One region of the Stenotrophomonas sp. YJH_SMC_40 genome, then DNA from elsewhere that is predicted to be linked to it. Evidence: riboswitches for the same ligand, from Rfam matches in the RefSeq annotation. Region 1 holds a riboswitch; the other holds the start of a gene.
What was found. A riboswitch is a leader RNA that binds a small molecule or an ion and turns the genes downstream of it on or off. The one in region 1 is predicted to bind cobalamin.
Positions count from the first base shown of each region.

Region 2: another riboswitch for cobalamin. It lies ahead of AC5P6X_RS13020 (epoxyqueuosine reductase QueH); the one in region 1 lies ahead of btuB (TonB-dependent vitamin B12 receptor).

Region 1 covers NZ_JCAFRX010000007.1:108,369-119,278, forward strand. Annotated here, with positions in the region: gene AC5P6X_RS14715 (cytochrome c biogenesis protein DipZ) at 1-648, shown strand, start outside; gene msrA (peptide-methionine (S)-S-oxide reductase MsrA) at 663-1,400, shown strand; gene AC5P6X_RS14725 (aminotransferase-like domain-containing protein) at 1,657-3,105, shown strand; gene bioD (dethiobiotin synthase) at 3,170-3,862, opposite strand; gene AC5P6X_RS14735 (GAF domain-containing protein) at 3,931-4,413, shown strand; gene AC5P6X_RS14740 (TfoX/Sxy family protein) at 4,410-4,772, shown strand; gene AC5P6X_RS14745 (histidine phosphatase family protein) at 4,864-5,442, opposite strand; cobalamin riboswitch at 5,586-5,808, shown strand; gene btuB (TonB-dependent vitamin B12 receptor) at 5,924-7,765, shown strand; gene gph (phosphoglycolate phosphatase) at 7,874-8,536, opposite strand; gene AC5P6X_RS14760 (class I SAM-dependent methyltransferase) at 8,602-9,393, opposite strand; gene AC5P6X_RS14765 (LysR family transcriptional regulator) at 9,390-10,319, opposite strand; gene AC5P6X_RS14770 (NAD(P)-dependent oxidoreductase) at 10,427-10,910, shown strand, end outside.
Region 2 covers NZ_JCAFRX010000006.1:96,107-107,016, reverse strand. Annotated here, with positions in the region: gene AC5P6X_RS13060 (hypothetical protein) at 1-195, shown strand, start outside; gene AC5P6X_RS13055 (LysE family translocator) at 235-870, opposite strand; gene AC5P6X_RS13050 (acyl-CoA thioesterase) at 1,023-1,424, shown strand; gene AC5P6X_RS13045 (NAD-dependent protein deacetylase) at 1,480-2,295, shown strand; gene AC5P6X_RS13040 (NADH:flavin oxidoreductase/NADH oxidase) at 2,417-3,517, shown strand; gene AC5P6X_RS13035 (LysR family transcriptional regulator) at 3,521-4,432, opposite strand; gene purU (formyltetrahydrofolate deformylase) at 4,547-5,398, shown strand; gene pncA (bifunctional nicotinamidase/pyrazinamidase) at 5,686-6,312, opposite strand; gene AC5P6X_RS13020 (epoxyqueuosine reductase QueH) at 6,368-7,054, opposite strand; cobalamin riboswitch at 7,216-7,445, opposite strand; gene AC5P6X_RS13015 (nicotinate phosphoribosyltransferase) at 7,529-8,938, opposite strand; gene AC5P6X_RS13010 (bifunctional nicotinamide-nucleotide adenylyltransferase/Nudix hydroxylase) at 9,003-10,052, opposite strand; gene AC5P6X_RS13005 (patatin-like phospholipase family protein) at 10,246-10,910, shown strand, end outside.

The sequences.
Region 1 (10,910 bases):
TACTGGCCGGCGCAGTACTTCGTCGATGCGCAGGGCAACATCCGCGGCCACCAGTTCGGCGAGGGCAACTATGCGCGTTCGGAACAGGTGATCCGCCGCTTGCTGACCGAGGCCGGCCAGACGAACCTGCCACCGCCGGCCGATCCGGCCGCCGCCGATCTGAAGGGCGTGGCTGCGCAGGCCGACATGGGCAATCTGCGCTCGCCGGAAACCTATCTGGGCCACGCCCGTGCCGAGCAGTTCGCCTCGCCCGGTGGGCAGCGCAGCGACGCCGCGTTCGACTACACGTTGCCGGCCACCCTGGCGTTGAACCAGTGGGGCCTGTCCGGACGCTGGACCGTTACCGACGAGGCTGCGCAGCTGCAGCAGGCCGGTGGCCGCATCGCCTTCCAGTTCCATGCGCGCGACCTGCACCTGGTGCTGGCACCGGGCCAGGAAGGAAAGCCGGTGCGCTTCCGCGTCCTGCTGGATGGCAAGCCATTGCCCGCCACCGATGCCGGCACTGATGTCGGCGTCGATGGCAGCGGCGTGGTCGACGAGCACCGCCTCTACCAGCTGGTGCGCCAACGCGGCACGGTCAGCCCGCACCGCTTCGAGATCGAATTCCTCGATGCGGGCGTGCAGGCCTATGCCTTCACCTTCGGTTGAACCGGGAGGACACGATGAAATTCTCCTTTGAACAGGGCATTGCCGCTGGCGTTGCCGGACTGGTGGCCACGGCACTCATCGCCGGCGTGCTGCTCGTTGACCATGGCGCCATCGCGGCACCGGTCGAAGCCAGCGCGCAGACCCAGGCACTCCCTGTACCCACGGGCGACGCTGCGTTCCGCGATGACGCCACCCACGCCAGCGTGGTGTTTGCCGGCGGTTGCTTCTGGGGCGTGCAGGGCGTGTTCCAGCATGTCAAAGGCGTGAGTAATGCGGTGTCCGGCTACATCGGTGGCAGCGCTGCCAATGCCCGCTATGAGCGGGTCAGCAGCGGTCAGACCGGTCATGCCGAAGCGGTGAAGGTCGACTACGACCCACGCCAGGTCAGCTATGGGCAGTTGATGCAGGTGTTCTTCTCGGTGGTGCACGACCCGACCCAACTCAACCGCCAGGGGCCCGACCACGGCAGCCAGTACCGGTCGGCGATCTTCACTGATGACGCCCGCCAGCAGGCAGCCAGCCGCGCCTACATCGCCCAGCTCGGCCAGGCCGGCAGCTACCGCGCACCGATCGTCACCCAGCTGGTCAGCGGCCAGCGCTTCTACCCGGCCGAGAGCTACCACCAGAACTACATGACCAACTACCCGCAGGCCGCCTACATCCGCTACTACGACGCGCCGAAGCTGGCCGCGCTGGGCAGGCAGTTCCCGGCGTTGTACCGGCGCGATGCGGTGCTGGTGCCGATGCGCTGACGGCATTTCCGTGGGGCCGGCTGGCGCTCGGTGACGCTCCTGCCAATGCGGTAACGCCCCGGGTAGTGCCGGCCGCTGGCCGGCTCCTGCGGTTCCAAGGATTGCCGGCCAGCGGCCGGCACTACCAAAAAAAGGACGCACGGCCATCCAGCCGTGCGCTTGGAAAGTACCGGCCGTGCCCCGATCAGGCCCGGCCGACAACGACATGCTAGGCTCGCCGTCATCATGGGTACAGCACCAGATGGCGGGAAACTCGATGGATACAGATGATCAGAGCGCAATGATCCCCCCCCGCTACCAACGGCTGTCCGACGAACTGGCCGAGGCCATCCATGGCGGCCGGCTTCCGGTAGGCAGCCGCCTGCCCTCGCTGCGGCAGATGGCGTCGCAGCGCCGGCTCAGCCTGAACACGGTGATCGCCGCCTACCGCCAGCTGGAAGACGCTGGTCTGGTCATTCCGCGGCCCAAGGCCGGCTTCGAGGTCGCGCCGCGGCTGTCGGTGCCGGAACGTTCGCTGCGCGACACACCTTCTGCGCCCACTGCGCCGCTGCAGCAGGTACTGATGGCCCGCGTGCTGGAAGCACAGCGCCGCCCCGGCGTGATCGACCTGGCCTTTGCCGGCCCGCGCGGTCGCCAGTTCTACCCCGGCGCGCAGCTGGCCAAGCACACGGCGCAGGTACTGCGCCATGGCCAGCAGACCGTGGAGACCTACGCTCGCCCCAACGGCTCGCCACGGCTGCTGGCGCAGATCGTGCGCCGCGGCCCGCGCATGGGCCTGCATACCCACAGCGAACGCCTGCTGCTGACCCACGGTGCGATGGAAGGGCTGCAGCTGGCGCTACGCGCGGTCACCCAGCCCGGTGATGCGGTCGGCATCGAGGCGCCGTCCTACTTCAACCTCTACCCGTTGCTGGCCAACCTCGGCCTGCAGGCCATCGAACTGCCCACCCATCCGCAGCTCGGCCTGGATGTGGATGCGCTGGACGCGCTGCTGGAGCACACGCCGCTGGCCGCACTGGTGGTGATGCCGACCGTGCACAACCCGCTCGGCTGCACCATGCCGACCGCCGCCAAGCAACGCCTGGCCGAACTGGTCAACGCACGCCAGCTGCCGCTGATCGAAGATGCGGTGTATGCCGAGCTGCAGTTCTGCGAACCGCCGGCACCGCTCCTGAAGGCCTTCGATCGCGATGGCTGGGTGATGGTGGTCGGCGGCTTTTCCAAGACGCTGGCGCCGGATTACCGCATCGGCTGGCTCGATGGCGGCCGCTTCGCCGAGCGCATCGCGCTGCTGAAATTCCAGTCCACCGGCGGCGAGCCGCAGCTGCTGGGCGACGCGGTGGCGGCCTATCTGGAGGCGGGCAGCTACGAGCACCACCTGCATCGCATGCGCCGGCTGTACCGCGAACAGGTCGGACGGCTGCGCCAGCTAGTGGCCGAACACTTCCCGGCCGGCACCCGCGCCACCGAACCGCAGGGTGGCTTCCTGCTGTGGCTGGAACTGCCCGGCGTGGACACGCGCGAGCTGTTCGAGCGTGCCCTGCAGGAGGACATCGTTTTCATGCCCGGCCAGGTGTATTCACGCGGCGCGCGGTATCGCCATTGCCTGCGGCTGTCGTGCTGCCAGACGCTGGATGCACGCTTCATCGGCGCGGTGGAGCGGTTGGGTGCGATCGCGCGGGAGCTGGCGGCCGCAGCACGGTAGTGCCGGCCGCTGGCCGGCAACTGCATGGACGTGATTCATCGAGGTTGCCGGCCAGCGGCCGGCACTACCCCAGGTCGTCGAACAGATGCGCGCTCAACGCTTCACCATCCGCCCCCGGCAGATGCGGCAGCCGTCCCCAGCACGGCATCGGCAGGCGCTGCTGCAGCGTGGCGATGTTCTCGTCCTGGCGCTGCATCGCAGGATCAATGTGGTTGCCGATCCAGCCCAGGCGGTCCACGCCGCTGGCCTGCAGTGATTGCGCAGTCAACCGCGCATGGTTGACGCAGCCAAGCCGCATGCCCACCACCAGCAGCACCGGCAGCTGCAGCGCACGCACCAGGTCGAGCTGGTCCAGCGTGGCCGAAACCGGCGCCAGCCAACCGCCAACCCCCTCCACCACCACGATATCGGCCTGCGCGCGCAGTCGCGCGAACGCGGCCACGATCGGCGCCAGTTCCACCTGCACGCCGTCCTCGGCCGCCGCCAGCTCCGGTGCCAGCGGCTGCCGCAGCGCATATGGGTTCAGGTCGGCATAGTCCGGCACCGGCCAGCTGGCCGCCTGCAGTGCCAGCGCGTCCTCGTTGCGCAGGCCCTGCCCCAGGTCTTCGCTGCCACTGGCCACCGGCTTCATGCCGACTGCACGCAGGCCGCGCCGGCGCAGCGCATGCAGCAGCGCAGTGCTGGCCGCGGTCTTGCCGATTTCGGTGTCGGTGCCGGTAACGAACAGGGCGGGCGGCAGCGTGGCAGGCAACGGCATCGATTGGCTCCAACAGGGCAACAGAGCGTGCATTATCGCCGGCCCGTCGCGCTTGCTAGACTGCGGGCATGTTCGCCAATGCCTCGCTCACCGGCAGCAAGCCGGAACAATACGCCCAGCTGCTGGAACAGGCCCGTGGCCTGGTCTACGCCGAGTCCGACCGCATCGCCAACGCGGCCAACCTCTCCGCACTGGTCTACCACGCCCTGCCCGACCTGAACTGGGTGGGTTTCTACCTGTACGATGGCAAGGAACTGGTGGTCGGCCCGTTCCAGGGCCTGCCGGCCTGCGTGCGCATCCCGCTGGACAAGGGCGTGTGCGGTGCCGCCGCCAGCCAGCGGGTCACCCAGCGCGTGGAGGATGTCGACGCCTTCCCCGGCCACATCGCCTGTGATTCGGCCTCGCGTTCGGAGCTGGTGGTACCGCTGCTGCGCGGTGATGAACTGATCGGCGTGTTCGATATCGACAGCCCGAAGGTCGGCCGCTTCGATGCCGACGACCAAGCCGGCCTGGAAGCCATCGCCCGCGTGTTCGTCGAGGCGCTGGGATGAACGCACCCAAGCTGCGCAACATCGGCCCCAAGAGCGCGGCCTGGCTGCGCCAGGTCGGCCTGCGCAGCCGCGACGACCTGGTCGCGATCGGAGCGGTCGGTGCCTTCGTCAAGGTCAAGCGTGCCGGCTTCAAGCCCAGCCTGAACCTGCTGTACTCTCTGGAAGGCGCGCTGCTGGACTGCCACTGGCAGGAACTGAGCGAGCCGCAGCGTGAGGCGCTGGTGCAGGATTACGAAGCACGCATCGCCGCGCATCCGCTGAAGGCGGCCGGCCCGGCGTCGGGCCCGGTGCATGAGCAGCGCTTCGATGCCGACGATGACGCTGAGGACAGCGTGGCCGAGGGCGCGGACGAGGATTGAGGCCTCCGCGTTCATGGGGATGCCGGCCAGCGGCCGGCACTACCAGTGTGATGCTGGATCGGTAGCGCCGGGCCATGCCCGGCGAGTGCGCTCAGGGCTGCTGCAGCTCCAGCAGCTCACCCACCAGCCCGATCTCGCCGCGCTCCAGCCACACCCGCAGGCGCGTGCCGTGGTCGATGCGCAGCGCCCAGCACAGCGACATGGGCAGGCCGCAGACCTGCGACAGCACCATGCGCAACGGGCCGCCATGGCTGACCACCAGCGTCGGCACCGGATCGTCATCATCGAGCAGGCGATCCAGCGCGCGCGCGATGCGCCGCTCGAAGTGGCCCCAGCTCTCGCCATTGGGCGGCGGGAACGCGTGCGGGTCGGCATGGAAGGCCGCCAGTGCATCCTCCGGCAGGTCGAACAGCGACCGCCCGTCCCAATCGCCGAAGTCCAGTTCTTCCCATTCCTCGTCCGCTTCCACGTCCAGTCCGCGCGGGGTGGCCAGGGCCATTGCCGTGTGCAGCGAACGCAGCCGCGGCGAACTGATCACCCGCTCCCAGCGTTGCCCGGCATAGGCCTCGACCAGTTCCTGCGGCAGGCGGGCCAGCTGCGGTGGATCGCTGCGGCCATCGAGGAACTCATCGCGACCGTTGCCGGCATGGCGGACCAGGTCGAGGATCATGCGCGCGTCCCGGACGGGCGACGCAGGTACAGCGGAAAACGGGCGGACATCGGCAACGGCACCACGGGATCGAGCAACCATTCTAAAGGCACAGCAAAGGCAGTCGCGCAGGCGCGACGCAACGGGACGGCCTGCGATGCCGTAGACTGCGCCCACTTCCAGGTGACCTGCGGCCATGGCCGGCAGGTTGAAACGGGAAGCCGGTGACGCGTGATTCCACGCCAGGCCGGCGCTGCCCCCGCAACGGTAAGCACGTCAGTTCCAGGCAACACCGCCACTGTGCCGCAGGCATGGGAAGGCGCCTGGACGGTGGCCTCGCGCCACCCGGCGGCAAGCCCGGAGACCGGCCCGGAAGCCTCAGGTCGCGATGCGGTGGGCATGGCGCTGGATGACCGTGGCGTGCGCTGCGGCATCGGCGCACGCCTGCCTTCGCGGCTCCTCCCCTTCGCCACGCGGGCGTGCGTGGCACCCGGAGTCCCCCATGAAGCTGCAGTCCCGAATGCTGTCCCTGGCCGTGCTGGCCGCCCTGCCCGCGCTGGCCCAGGCCGCCAATGACACCACCGCGCTCGACCAGATCCTGGTCACTGCCACCCGCACCCCGATCGCCCTGCAGGACAGCATCGCGCCGGCGCAGGTGATCGACCGCGCCCAGATCGAATCCAGCCAGGCCACTTCGCTGCAGGAACTGCTGCGCGGTCGCGCCGGCATCAACCTGGCCAATGCCGGCGGCCTCGGCAAGCAGAGCTCGCTGTTCCTGCGCGGTACCAATTCCGGCCACACCGTAGTGCTGGTGGACGGCGTGCGCATCAACAGCGCCGACCTCGGCCTGGCCATGTACCAGGACCTGCCGCTGGCGCAGATCGAGCGCGTCGAAATCGTGCGCGGCCCGCAGTCGAGCCTGTACGGCGCCGACGCCATCGGTGGCGTGATCCAGATCTTCACCCGCCGCAACCAGGGCGATTTCGCCCCGCACTTCCAGCTTGGCGGTGGCAGCAACGGCCTGCGTGAAGCCAGCGGTGGCATTGGCGGCGGTACCGAACGCGGCTGGTTCGGTGCGGATATCGCCTACCAGCATTCCGATGGCATCGATGCCTGCCGCGGCTCGGCCACGCTGTTCACCGGCTGCTTCGCCGACGAGCCCGACCGCGACGGCTACCGCAACCTGTCCAAGAGCCTGCGCGGTGGCTACACCTTCAACGAGCAGTGGAACGTGGAAGGCAGCGCCCTGCGCGCCGACGGCAAGAACCATTACGACGGTTACTACAACTATTCGGAAACCCGCCAGCAGGTGCTGGCCGGCAAGGTGCGCTACACCCCCTCCGAGCGCCTGGCATTCACCGCCAACGTCGGCCGCAGTGACAACGAGTCGGACAACTTCGGCGACTTCGGTGCACGTGGCAGCGCACAGACCCACCGCGACAGCGCCTCCCTGCAGGGCGATTTCGGCGTGGCCGAGGGCCAGCTGCTGAGCGCAGGCGTGGACTGGAGCGAAGACAACCTGGATGGCAGCAGCGCGGGTTACCTGGTCGACAGCCGCCGCAACACCGGCGTGTTCGTGCAGTACCAGGGCCGCTTCGGCCGCCACCAGTTGCAGGCCAGCGCACGCAACGACGACAACCAGCAGTTCGGCAACCACGCCACCGGCAGCGTTGGCTGGGCGATGGAGCTGGGCCACGGCCTGCGCCTCAACGCCAGCTATGGCACGGCGTTCAAGGCACCGACCTTCAGCGATCTGTACGACCCGTGGAGCGGCGTGCCGACGTTGAAGCCGGAGAAGTCCAAGAGCGCCAACCTCGGCGTTTCGCAGCAGGGCCAGGGCTGGCACTGGGGCCTGGACGTGTATGAAACCCGCATCGATGACCTGATCACCTACGATGCGGCAACCTTCAAGATGCAGCAGGTGGAGAAGGCCCGCATCCGCGGTGCCGAGCTGACCGGTGGCGTGCTGCTGGCCGGCTTCGACATCAACGCGCAGCTGAGCTACACCGACCCGCGCAACCGCACCGGCGGCAGCACCCAGTTCGACAACTGGCTGCCACGCCGCGCGCAGCAGACCGCGCGCCTGGACATCGACCGTCGCTTCGGCGATTTCCGCGCAGGCCTGACTGTGCAGGGTGCCGGCAAGCGCTACGACGATGCCGCCAACGCGGTGAAGGTGGGAGGTTACGGCACGCTGGACCTGCGCGCTGAGTACGCACTGACGCCATCGTGGTCGCTGCTGGCACGTGCCGCCAACGTCTTCGACCGTCGCTACGAAACGGTGGCATGGTTCAACCAGCCCGGCCGCGAGTACCAGTTGAGCGTGCGTTACCAGCCGAAGTGAGCGCAACGTTCATGGTAGTGCCGGCCGCTGGCCGGCAACATCATGACCTTCGGCAACGCATCCCGGGTTGCCGGCCAGCGGCCGGCACTACCCATTGCGTTGACCGGGTTACCGGCCGGCGGCCAACCCCGGCAGTTCACGCAGGTCGTCGATCACCGCCACCGCGTGCGCGGTGGCCAGGTCCAGGCCGCGCGGATAGCCGTAGCGCACCAGCGCGATCGGCATGCCGGCCTCTTCGGCGGCGCGGTAGTCGGTCAACGAATCACCCACCATCAGGCAGGACTCCACCGGCAGCCCGAAGTGCGCGGCGATGTGCCGCAGTGGCTCGCCACTGGGCTTGCGCTGCGGCAGCGAATCCCCCCCCAGTACCAGCGCGAATGCATCACCGATACCCAGGTGCTGCAGCAGCGGCGGCACCAGTGCTTCGGGCTTGTTGGTGCAGATCGCCAGCGGCACGTTGCGCGCACGCAGTTGCGCCAGCGCTTCGCCCACGCCGTCGAACAGGCGCGGGCTACGCAGCAGGCACTCACGGTAGTGCACCATGAACACCGGCATCACCTCGGCCAGGTCCACCTCGCTGCCGGCGGCCTGCACCGCCTGTTCGACCAGACGACGCACGCCGTCGCCGATCCAGCCCAGAACCGTGGCTTCCGGCACGCGCGCCAGGCCGATGTCTTCCAGCGTGCGGTTCAGTGCTTCGGCAATATCGGCAGCGCTGTCGACCAGCGTGCCATCGAGGTCGAACACGACCAGCGGATAGGGATACGACAAGGGAACGGCACCTGTGCGACGTGGGACCGTCCATTGTACGCCGCTGGTTTTTGCACCGATCCGCCTCAGCCGATCCGGCGCGCGCGGGTAGCCAGGAACGTGGGCAGGTAACGGTCGATCAGGAAGCGCGGCTGCGGCTGCCAGTCTTCCATGAAGCGATCGATCACGAAGCCGGCATCCAGCTGTCCACCGATCAGTTCTGTCAGGCTGTGGCCGAAGGTCAGCGCATCGCCCCGCGCCAGCTTCGCCTCGCGCTCGGCCGGTGGCAGGTCTTCCAGGTCCGAATAGGGAATGGCGTACTGCGGCCGGATCAGGCCCTGTGCATCAAGCTGCGGATCGCGCGCGCCGACGAACAGCACCGGGTTGTAGAAGCTGGCCATCAGCATGCCATCGCGCGCCAGCACGCGGCGGCATTCGGTCCACACCGGGCGCACGTCGGGCACATACAGGTTGGAGATCGGGTGGAACACCACATCGAAGCTGTCGTTGGCGAAGGCGTGCAGGTCGCGCATGTCGCCCTGCACCGTGCGCAGCCGCAGGCCGTCGCGCGCCGCCACGCTGCGGTCCTGTTCCAGCTGCCCATCGGACAGATCGAACACAGTGACGTCGGCCCCGGCCGCCGCCAGCACCGGTGCCTGCTGGCCACCGCCCGAGGCCAGGCACAGGACCCGGCGGCCGCGCACATCACCCAGCCAGTCCAGCGGCAGGGCGCGGGGCGTCAGGTGCACCTGCCAACGTCCTTCGCGCGCGGCGGCAACGGTTGAACTTTCCACCGGGCGCGACCATTCGCGCACTTCGCTGGCCTGGCGGTCCCAGGCAGCACGGTTGTGGTCGATCAAGGCCTGTCCGTGGTTCATGTGTTCTCCTTGCCCGGTGGGCGCCAATCCAGATCCTGGAAGGCCGGGCTGGCGAAACACTCGGCCAGGAAGTCCAGGAATCGCCGCATGATAGCGGGCTGCTGGCGCCGTGATGCGTACACGGCATGAATGCCGAGTTCGTCCAGACTGAACTCGGGCAACAACTCGATCAGCTCGCCACTGCGCAGCAGTGGCGCCACCTGGTAGGTCGGCAGCATCGCGATGCCGGCGCCCGCACGCACCGCTTCCAGCAACAGCGACGCTTCGTTGGCGCTGATGTTGCCGCCCACCGCCACCGACAGCGAACGGCCATCGCGGTGCAGCTGCCACAGGCTCTTGCCCACGTAGTGATGGGTCAGGCAGTTGTGCCCGGCCAGGTGTTCCGGGGCGGTAGGCGTACCGCGCGCCTGCAGGTACGACGGCGTCGCGCACAGCACCGAGCGGCAGGTGGCCAGCCGTCGTGCGATCAGGCTGGGATCGATCTGGCGGGCGATGCGCACGGCAAGGTCCACCCGCTCTTCCACCAGGTTCACCATGCGGTCGACCAGCAGCAGCTCGATGCGTGCCGCCGGATGGCGCGCAACAAAGCCGGCCACCGCCCGCGCCAGGTGGCTCTGCCCGAACGACACGCTGGCAGTCACCCGCAGCGTGCCATGCGGCTCCGGATCATCGCTGGCCAGCTCACCCTGCAGTTCCTCGCCGATGGCCAGCATCTGCCGGAAGCGCGCCAGCGCCGCCTCGCCGGGGCCGGTCAGGCTGACCCGGCGCGTGGTCCGGTGCAGCAGGCGCGCGCCCAGCCAAGCCTCGACCTCGGCCAGGTAGCGGCTGACCATCGCCCGCGACATGTCCAGCACCTCGGCGGCGGCGGTGAGGCTGCCGCGCTCGGCCACCTCGACGAATACGGTCATGGCGGTCAGTCGGTCCATATGCTCGATCCATGCAACAAACAAGCGCGTTATACGCTGTTTTTCGAGCGACTGCAGCGGCCTAGAGTGGCCCCATTCCCACCCATACCACCCCACGGAGTCCTGCCATGAAGATCGCCCTCGTTGGTTCCACCGGCAACATCGGCCGCCAGATCGCCCGCCACGCGCTGGCCAACGGCCACGAACTCACTGTCATCGTGCGCAACGCGCAGGATCTTCCGGCCGAACTGGACGGCGCCCATCCGGTGGTCGCCCCGCTGGATGACCAGGACGCGCTGGTCGCCGCCATCGCCGGCCACGACGTGCTGGCCAGCGCCTATGGCCCGCGCCCGGGCGATGACATCGGCCGCGTCGGCGACGTGGCTGCACAGCTGGCCGCCGCCGTGCGCAAGGCCGGTGTACCGCGCCTGGTGGTGGTCGGTGGCGCCGGCAGCCTGGAAGTCGCGCCCGGCGTGCAGCTGGTCGATACCCCCACCTTCCCGGAGGCCTACAAGCCGTACGCGCTGGCCCATCGTGAAGCCTTCAATCGACTGCAGGCGGCGGACGATCTGGACTGGACCTTCTTCTCGCCGGCGGCCGAAATCGGCCCGG
Region 2 (10,910 bases), on a different contig from region 1:
CACGCGGTCTGCAACATCGTCAGCAAAGGCGACTTCAGCATGCCGCCCGAGGTCTGCAAGGCAACCTACGCCATGCTGATGAGTGCGAAGGTCTCCGCCATACCCATCCGCCTGTACTACACCAGCGTGCCGCAATGTGGCGATATCAAGGCCTGGTCGGCACAACCGAGCTTCTACCACGCTGAACTGTTCTGATTACGGGGCCGGGCGTATCGCCTGGAGGGCACGCCGCGATCAGCGCCGCCCTTCCACCGCCATGCGCACCGCCAGTCCGGCCAACACCGTGCCCATCAGCCAGCGCTGCACCATCTGCCAGGTGGGGCGTGCGGCCAGGAAGCCGGCGATGCTGCCGGCGGTCAGCGCGATCATGCCGTTCACGCTGACGCTGACCAGGATCTGGGTGGAGCCCAGCACGATCGACTGCATCAGCACGCTGCCTTCGCTGTCCGGGTGCAGGAACTGCGGCAGCAGCGACAGGTACATCACCGCCACTTTCGGGTTCAGCAGATTGGTCAGGAATCCCATCGTGAACAGCTTGCGCGGGCTGTCCTGCGGCAGTTCGCGCACCGCGAACGGCGAACGGCCACCGGGCTTGAGCGCCTGCCAGGCCAGGTACAGCAGGTACAGCGCGCCACCGATGCGCAGCGCGTCGTAGGCGAACGGCACGGTCATCAGCAGGGCGGTGATGCCCAGTGCCGCGCACAGCATGTAGAACACGAAGCCCAGCGCCACCCCGCCCAGCGAGATCAGTCCCGCCATCGGCCCCTGGCAGATTGAGCGCGAGATGACGTAGATCATGTTCGGCCCGGGCGTGAGCACCATGGCCAGCGAAACCAGCGCAAAGGCCAGCAGGTCGGAAGTGGCGGGCATGGGAGGTCCTGGCAGTGGGCGTGAAGCAGTGTAACGCCTGCTGCAGGCGCGGCCTGCGCAGGCACCGCTGCCGGGTGACCGTTGCACGTGCATTCCGATGGCCGTCACGCCGGTCGCTTAGAATCCGCAGCACCCCACACCGAAGCTCCCCCATGACCCCGATCCCCGAGACCGTGCCGCCCATCGAAGTGCGCATGGCCGAAATCGTCTTCCCCAACCACACCAATCACCTCGGCACCCTGTTCGGTGGCCAGGCACTGGCGTGGATGGACAAGGCCGCGTTCCTGGCCGCCGCCCGCTACTCGCGCCGTACCGTGGTGACCGCGCGCAGCGACCAGGTCGACTTCAAACTGCCGATCCGCATCGGCCAGATGGTGGAAACCATCGGCCGCATCGTCGAAGTCGGCCGCAGCTCGATGAAGGTGGAGGTGGAACTGGTCGCCGAAGACCTGCACAGCGGCGAGCGCAAGCTGTGCACCCGCGGCCACTTCGTGATGATCGCGCTGGACGAGGAAGGCCACCCGATCGCGGTGCCGCCGCTGCCGGCGGCCTGACCCGGCCAACCGACCGGCGCTTGCAGGGGCGCCGCAGCGCCCCCATCTGGCAGCCATGAGCCTGCCACTGACCGACTTCATCGACCGCGCCCAGCGCCTGTTCGTGCTGACCGGCGCCGGCTGCAGCACCGCCTCGGGCATTCCCGATTACCGCGATAGCGACGGCCAGTGGAAACGCACGCCACCGGTGACCTACCAGGCCTTCATGGGCGAGACGGCTACCCGCCAGCGCTACTGGGCGCGCAGCCTGCTGGGCTGGCCGCGCTTCGGCCTGGCCCGGCCCAATGGTACCCACCAGGCCCTGGCCGCACTGGAAAGCCGTGGCAAGCTGCAGGTGCTCCTGACCCAGAACGTGGACGGCCTGCACCAGCGCGCCGGCAGCCGTAACGTGATCGACCTGCATGGCCGCCTGGACCTGGTGCGCTGCATGGGCTGCGAGCGCCGCAGTGGCCGCGAGGACTTCCAGCAGCGCCTGCTGGACGCCAACCCCGGCTGGGATGCGCTGGAGGCCGGCGTCGCGCCTGATGGCGACGCCGACCTGGAGACCGATTTCTCCAGCTTCGTGGTACCCGGGTGCCCGCACTGCGGCGGGGTGTTGAAGCCGGACGTAGTGTTTTTCGGCGAAAACGTGCCCCGCGAGCGGGTGGAGGCGGTGCACGAGCACCTGCAGCAGGCCGACGCCGTGCTGGTGGTGGGCTCGTCGCTGATGGTCTATTCCGGCTTCCGCTTCGTGCAGGCGGCGGCCAAAGCAGGACTGCCGGTGGCGGCGTTGAACCGTGGCCGCACCCGTGCAGACGACCTGCTGCAGTTCAAGGATGAACGCGATTGTGCTGAGGCGCTGGCGTCGGTTATCGAACCATCGGCTGGGTAGAGTCGACTGTCAGTCGACTCTACAGGCCACCCGCCGCCGCGAAACAGCGATCCATCCAGATGGTTGATCCCGGAGCCGTGCGGCGGTGCAATACGCATCCCCTACGTCGTCCATCACTGTCTTGAGCCAGCTGTTTTCGCCGATCTCGTTCGGCCCCCTGACCCTGTCCAACCGCATCGTCGTCGCGCCGATGTGCCAGTACTCCGCCGAAGACGGCCGCGCCAGCGACTGGCATGCCATGCACCTGGGCAACCTCGCGCAATCCGGCGCCGGCCTGCTGATCCTGGAAGCCACCGCGGTCGAGCCGCGTGGCCGCATCAGCTGGGCCGACCTGGGCCTTTGGGATGACGGCACCGAGGCCGCGTTGGCACAGGTACTGGCCAGCGTTCGCCGCTGGTCGCCGATGCCGCTGGGCATCCAGCTCGGCCATGCCGGTCGCAAGGCCTCGGTGAACCGCCCTTGGGACGGCGGTGGCCAGCTGCCGGCCGACGATGCGCGTGGCTGGGCCACCGTGGCGCCGTCGCCGCTGCCGTTCCACGCCGCCGATCCGGCACCGCAGGAACTGGACGAGGCCGGCATCGCCGAGGTCATCGCCGCCTTCGCCGCCAGTGCGGTGCGTGCCGAGCGCCTCGGCTTCGAGCTGATCGAGCTGCATGCCGCCCACGGCTACCTGCTGCACCAGTTCCTGTCGCCGCTGAGCAACCGTCGCACTGATGGCTACGGTGGCTCATTGCCGAACCGCCTGCGCCTGCTGGTGGAAGTGTTCGACGCCGTGCGTGCGGCGGTTTCGGACAAGGTCGCCGTGGGCGTGCGCATCTCCGCCAGCGACTGGGTCGATGGCGGCTGGGATCTGGTGCAGAGCGAAGCGCTGGCCCAGGTGCTGGACGCGCGCGGCTGCAATTTCCTGCATGTCTCCAGCGGTGGCCTGGACGAACGCCAGAAGATCACCGTCGGTCCGGGCTACCAGGTGCCGTTCGCGGCAGCGATCAAGGCCAAGGTGCGCATGCCGGTCATCGCCGTGGGCATGATCACCGAGCCCGAGCAGGCCGAATCGATCCTGCGCCATCGCCACGCCGATGCCGTGGCCCTGGCGCGCGGCATCCTCTACGACCCGCGCTGGCCGTGGCATGCCGCTGCCGCATTGCGCGACAGCGTGGAACCGGCGCCACAGTACCTGCGCTGCGAGCCGCGCGATGCGCGCGGCGTGTTCAAGACGCGCTGAGGCTCACACCCGCCAGGCCGGCGCGATGCCGGCCTGAAGGTGTTCGAACAGCGCGCGGATCTTGGCGGTGAAATCGCGGCGGTCGCTGACGCAGAAGTAGACCTCCATCGGTTCCGGGCGCCACGCGGTGTCGGCGTCGAACACCGCCTGCAGGCGGCCCTCGCGCAGGTACGGCTCGGCCACGAATGCGGCCAGCCGGGTGATGCCGGCACCGGCCGCCGCCAGCGTCGCCAGCGCATCGATGTCATCGCAGACCATGCTCGGTGGCAGCGCGGCGTCCACGCGCTGGCCGTCCTTCAGCAGGCCCCAGCGCAATGGCCGGCCATCGGTGGGGAAGCGGTGCAGCAACCCGCGATGACCGCCCAGATCGGAAGGCTGTTGCGGGGTGCCGTGCGCCTTCAGGTAGGCCGGCGAGGCACAGAACACGAACGGAACACGCGCCAGCTGCCGCGCGACCACCCCATCCTCCAGCTGCGCCCCGATGCGGATGCTGGCATCCACCGCTTCCGGCCCATGCTGCACGGCGCGGTCGGTCAGGCGCAGCTCCAGCTGCAGTTGTGGGTAGAGCTGCTGCAGTGAAGGCAACAAGGGGGCAAGCACGTGGCGACCGAAGGCGCTGCTGCTGGCGATGCGCAGCGGCCCGGCCGGTTCGATGTCACCGGCGGTGACCATCGCCTGCGCGCGCGCCAGGTCGGCTTCGATGTGGCGCACCTGCGCCAGGTACAGCGCGCCGGCCTCGCTGAGCGCCAGCTGCCGCGTACTCCGGTTCAGCAACCGTACGCCCAGATGGGCCTCCAGCCGGTTGATGTTCTGGCCGACCGCGGTGGCGCTGATGCCAAGGATGCGGGCCGCGGCGGCAATGCTGCCGGTCTCTGCGGTGCGGGTGAAGCTGCGGATCAGTTGCAACAGGTTCATGACCGACCAGCTTGCCACGGGAAGGTCCAAGTATCGCTTGGTACTGAACCAAGCAGGCCGGTTGCACCCGTGATCATCCGGCCGCTGGGCAGGGCGCTGCCCTACACTGTAGCGATGCGCCCCGATTCCATTCTTACCCTGTCCTGCCCCGACCGCACCGGCATCGTCTACCGCGTGTCCGGCCTGCTGTTCGACCACGGCTGCAACATCCTCGACGCCCAGCAGTTCGGCGATGAGGAGAGTGGCCGCTTCTTCCTGCGCGTGCACTTCGACCGCGATGCCGGCCTGCCGCTGGAAACCGTGCACGCGGCCATGGCCACGCTTGCCGAGGGCTTCGGCATGGACTGGCAGCTGCACGATGGCCGACGCCGCGCGCGGCTGCTGGTGCTGGTCAGCAAACAGGGGCATTGCCTCAACGACCTGCTGTTCCGCGCCCACAGCGGCCAGCTGAAGGTGGACATCGCAGCAGTGGCGTCCAACCACGCCGACTTCGCGCCGCTGGCGGCGTCCTACCAGGTGCCGTTCCACCACCTGCCGGTGACCGCCGATACACGCGCGGTGCAGGAGCAGCAGATCATCGACCTGGTCGAGCGCGAGCGCATCGACCTGGTGGTGCTGGCGCGCTACATGCAGATCCTGTCACCCACGCTGTGCCGCGCGCTGGCTGGCCGTGCGATCAACATCCACCACAGCTTCCTGCCCAGCTTCAAGGGCGCGCAGCCGTACCACCAGGCACACGCGCGTGGGGTCAAGATCATCGGCGCCACCGCGCACTATGTCACCGAGGACCTGGACGAAGGCCCGATCATCGAACAGGACGTGGCCCGCGTGGACCATGCGATGGCACCGCGTGAACTGGTGCGGCTGGGAAGTGATACCGAATCGCTGGTGCTGGCACGCGCGGTTCGCCGCCATGTGGAGCACCGCATCCTGCTCAATGGGCATCGCACGGTGGTATTCCGGTAATCGCCCATCCCGCGTCCGCCGGGCATGGCGCGGCGCTACCACGGTTGCTATCCGGTAGTGCCGGCCGCTGGCCGGCAACTGCAGAGATCCCGAGGTTGCCGGCCAGCGGCCGGCACTACCGAATCCTGATTTCATCCAATGAAAAGCCCCCGGTTCGGCCGTCCCGCGATCTGTAGGGGGGCGTAGTTAGGGGGCTGGATGAATCGATTGTGTTGTTGTGGGCAGGAGCGCGCAAGCGGCATAAGCGACGTGCGCGGTAGCGCCGGGCCATGCCCGGCGGTCACGCCTCAGACGATCGCGATCCCCGCCTTGCCCAGCGCCTCGCGCACCATCGCGTCATTGGCTTCGGTCACCGGCCGGGTCAGCTCCCACAGGAACTTCACCCGGAAGCCGGACTTCACCGCGTCCTGCGCGCTCCACAGCACGCAGTAGTCACGGGCCAGGCCGCATACGTGCACTTCGCGGATGCGGCGTTCATGCAGCCAGCCGGCCAGGCCGGTGGCCGGGCGCTCGCCATCGGGGCCGTGGTTCTCGCGGAAGGCGCTGTACGAATCCACCTGTTGGCGCATGCCCTTGCGCAGGATCAGGTCGGCCACGGTCCAGTCCACGCCCGGATGCAGGGCGGCACCGGCGCTGCCCTGCACGCAGTGGTCGGGCCACAGGGTCTGCGGCTGCGCATGCAGCAGGATGGTCTCGAACGGACGCTGGCCGGGGTGCTGGCTGGCGAACGAGGCATGGTCGGCCGGGTGCCAGTCCTGTGTTGCCACCACGGTGCGGTAGCGGCGCTGCGCCAGCAGATCGGCAATGGGTGCCACCAGCGCATCGCCCTGGTCGCAGGCCAGGGCGCCACCGGGCATGAAGTCCGGCTGCAGGTCGATCACCAGCAGGGCGACATCGGCGGGCAGGGCGGTCATGGCAGTTCCGGTACAACAGAAGGGGCGACCAGCGTGGCCGCCCCATGCCTGCACGTCAATCGTCCTGCGGCGTCCCAGCGTCCTGCCCGTAGTACAACAGGCCGATCTTGATCCGCTCGCGGCCATTCTCGCGGCGATGGTGGTTGGCATCGCGCAGCGAGTACACGCAGCCGCAGTATTCCTGCTGGTAGAACTGCTCGCGCTTGCTGATCTCGATCATGCGGCTGGCACCGCCGCCCTTGCGCCAGTTGTAGTCCCAGTACTGCAGGCCTTCATAGCGCGAGGCGGCGCGGATGCCGCAGTCGTTGATCTGCGCCATGTTCTTCCAGCGCGAGATGCCCAGCGAAGAACTGATGGTGTCGTAACCGTGCTCGTGCGCGTACAGCGCAGTGCGCTCGAAGCGCATGTCGAAGCACATCGTGCAGCGGATGCCGCGCTCGGGCTCGTTTTCCATGCCGCGTGCACGGCTGAACCAGTTGTCGGTGTCGTAGTCGCAGTCGATGAAGGGAATGCCGTGCTGCTCGGCGAAGCGGATGTTCTCCTGCTTGCGCAGCTCGTACTCCTTCACCGGGTGGATGTTGGGGTTGTAGAAGAAGATCGCGTAGTCGATCCCGGAGGCGGTGATCGCCTCCATCACTTCGCCGGAACAGGGCGCGCAGCACGAATGCAGCAGCAGGCGCTTGCCGTCGGCGGGCAGGGTCAGGGTGGGGCGTTGGAGCTCGGTCATCGTCAGGTACCGCATGGACCGCCGGCAACGGCGGTGGCCCATGCATCAGCGCGTGGGTGAACGGGTCTGGCCGGATACCGTGAACAGGACGCGCGCGGCCACACCGCCTGCACGCGCAGGACGACGACGGCCCCGGCAACCTCCCCGCGGAGATTCCAGGTCGAGTCAGGGGACGGTCGTGTCCCCCGGCCGGGGCCGGTATTCGGGCTGATGGACACGGGCCGCAGCCCACCTACTACCCGCCGCTTCCCAGGCGCGAGCCCAGTGCTGTTGGCAGGATTCGTTTCCATTCACCGCTGCGGGGCAGCTCCGGAATGGACGCGCGAGGCGCCTTCACCGGATTCCCGTTTAAATCCCTCCCCGCGCCGCAGCGATGGGAGGGATACCTTCGGCGTGTGCAAGGTGGACCTGTTGGTGGCGCCGGTCAAGAGCGCAGGGGGCAGAGCCCGCTGCGCTGCAACGGGATCCGACCCCGGTCGGGATGCACCTTCAATGCCCCACGGCCGCCCGCGTGCGGATGTCGTCCAGCCGCTGGTCGTGCAGCAGGCGGCCGTTCTCCCACACGGTCACCATTGCGTCCTCGAAGCCGTCCGGCAGGGTGTCGTCGCCATTGGCCGGCAGTGGCACCGTATGCAGGCTGCCATCGTCCAGGCGGCGCAGCAGGCGCATGCGGCCACGCTTGCTGGCCTTGCCGGCGTCGGTGACCGGATCCTTGTAGACGTCGATCCACTCGCCCTCGACCCGTGCGGCCGAGCACTTCAGCGCGAACTTCTGCGTATCGCGGTCCAGCCGCTGCAGCAGCGCACCGCCCATGCCGAAGGCCACGTTGTCGGCGGCGTAGCCGTTGTCGGTGATGCGCTGCAGGATCGCGCGGATGGTGTCCGGATTGATGCCATCGCCCTGGATCACCCGCACGTGGTTGAGCACGCGATAGCCCTTGCCGTTGATCGCGTGGCCGAAGGCTTCATCCAGCCGGCGCAGGCTTTCGGCCACCACCTCCACCGGGTCACCCGAGTCGGGACGGATGACCAGGGTGGCGCCCGACGCGATCACGTCATCGCGCAGGGTGGTGCCCCAGTGTTCGCTGATCGCGCGGTAGATGTCATAGCTGTCCGACACCACCGCCACGATCGAACCGGGCTTGCCGAACTGGCGCAGCATGTTGCGATAGGCGTCCACCTCGCGTTCGCGGCCCCAACTGGTGATGGTGCTGTGCTCGGCGGCCGGAATCGAATAGCCGGCCATCGGCGCGTGGTAGTGCGCGCGTGCCAGGCACAGCGCCGACACGGTATCGGTGCCGAGGAAGTTGACCAGGTGCGCGGCACCGCCCAACGCGGCCGATTCCAGGCTCGATACACCGCGCGCGCCGAAGTCGTGCAGCTTGAACGGCAGCTGCCCCTGCGGGTCGTCGCTGGTCTGCTGCAGGAACGCGGCGATGGTCTGCCGTGCGTGCCAGCTGATGGTGGCCACGGTGACCGGATACCACACGCGCAGCAGCAGCGTTTCCAGGTACGACGGCACCCAGAACGCAGCCGGATCGGTCGACTCGATGGTCATCAGTGCCTGGTGGGTGGGCACCACGCTGCCCTCGGGAACGGCGCGGATGCGCACCGGCAGGTGGCCGCCAAGCCGGTCGACGATATCGCGCCAGCCGGCCTCGTTGAACGGTTCGCCGTGCGCGGCGAATACCGCAGCAGCGTCGTCGATGTCGGCGTGGGTGACCGGTCGTGCCAGCGCGTCCTTGAGGATCGCCTGCAGGCCGAAGAACACCGTGCGATCGTGCAGGCCGCCACGTGATTCGACGTAGAAGAACGTGGCATCGGTACCCGGCGGGTACTGCAGCCAATGGCTGGCCTTGTAGCTGTCGGTGTTGAGGAGAAGATTATCGAGGTAGTGCATGACGGAAGCTCCTTCGCGTCGAGTGACACCAGCGGTCTATCCGCCAGTGGGGAGGCCGGGCCTGTCAGCCGCGGCCGAGGAAATACTCCAGGATGTGCAGGTGGTCTTCGAACAGCTGCGGGCCCATGTCCAGGGCTTCGCTCACCGGGATCCAGCGCGCCTTGTCAGCGTCATCGCCGCCGCGCACCGGCGGCAGGTCACCGGCCGGAAACTCGAAGTGGAAGCCGTGGGTGATGGTGCGGCCGCGCTGGCTGCGGTCGGGGTGGTCGAAGACCTGCTGGCCCTTCAGCGAACCCTTCAGCACCGGCAGTGGAATCTTCAGCCGGGTTTCCTCGCGCAGTTCGCGCAGGCAGCTGTCGAGCAGGCTCTGTTCCTGGCCGACGAAGCCGCCGGGCAGCGCCCACAGCCCCTTGCCGGGTTCCGAGCGGCGACGCACCAGCAGCACGTGGCCTGAATGCACCACCACCGCATCGGTGGTGACGAAGGTGGGCGCGTAGGGCGCATCCTTCCAGGCGGCCTTGTACTGTTCGATGAAGCGGTACTCGGCCACCAGCTGGCCATAGGCAGGCGCGCTTTTGCGGAACGCTTCAAGCATGTCGTACACCGGCCCCGGCACATTGCCACGCAGCATCAGCAGCGCACCGTGGAAGTCGACGTCGCCGGCTTCGAACAGGTAGCGCCGCAGCTCGGTGGCCGACAGGGTGGCGGTGTGCTGCACGTCCACCAGCGGCCACTGCGGGAACTCGCGCAGGTAGTAGCTGGACGCGTCCTTGTCCATGCCGATCAGGCCCACCTTCGCATCGGCGGCGGCGCCGTCGTTGCGCAGGGCTTCAGCCACCTGGCGCTGCACGTTGGCGATCCACTGCGCTTCGTTGTACAGGTGGTCACGCAGCGGGCGGATCAGCAGACGGTCGGTGTGGCCATCGAGGGCGGCCTGGATCATCACGGCGCGTTCGGCCACGGTCCAGGGATTGCGCAGGCTGCGGGGGGTATCGGCAGAGCCGACCAGGAAGATCAGCTTGCGGGCCCGGCTCAGGGCCAGGCGGGCAACGGCGGCGTGGCCGTTGTGGAAGGGCTCGAATCGCCCGATGAAGACGAGATAGTCGAATTCCATGAGAATCCCTCATGTCGTTGTGGCAGCCGCGGGTCTGTCCCTTGGCTTGCTGCAGATGCTACGCCGATGGCGGGGCGGGTCAAGCCTGCAGCCGTGCTTTCTGCTGAACGGCGCATTGCGTGCGCGGACTGCGCCGTTGTTCTCAGGCCCTGAGAAGCCCCTGCGCCATACTGGCACCCACGCGGCGGACGGCATGCTCGGGGGCAAGACAGTGGCGGACAAGTACTGCGATCTGGTCATGAAAGGCGGCATCACCAGCGGCATCGTGTACCCCAATGCGGTACTGGCGCTGGCGCGCGAGTATCGCTTCAAGAGCATCGGCGGCACTTCGGCCGGCGCCATCGCCGCCGCCGTGGCGGCTGCGGCGGCCTGCGGTGATCGTCGCCAGCAGGCCGGCGAGCACCTGCCCGGCGATGCAGGCTATGGCGGGTTGTCGGCGGTGTCGGCGCAGCTGTCGCGGCGCGGCTTCATCTACAGCCTGTTCCAGCCCGCACGCGGCGCACGCGCGGCCTATCGCCTGCTGGTGGTGCTGACCGGCAATGCCAGCCTGCCGCACAAGCTGCTGTGCCTGGCCGTTGCCGTGTTCGAGATCGCGCCGCTGGAAGTGCTGGTGTCGCTGGCGCTGCTGCTCGGCCTGGGCTGGTGGGGCGGTGGTTGGAGCGGGGTGGCGGCCACGCTGCTGCCGTCGCTGCTGTGTGCGTACGGTGCGGGTGTGGCCGGTGCCGCGCTTCGTGTGGCACGCGTGGCGCGACGCAATCTGCTGGGCCTGTGCAGCGGCCTCGGCCGCGATGCTCGCACGCCGGCACTGACCGAGTGGCTGCACGAATGCCTGCAGCAGTTGTCCGGCAAGCCGTTGGA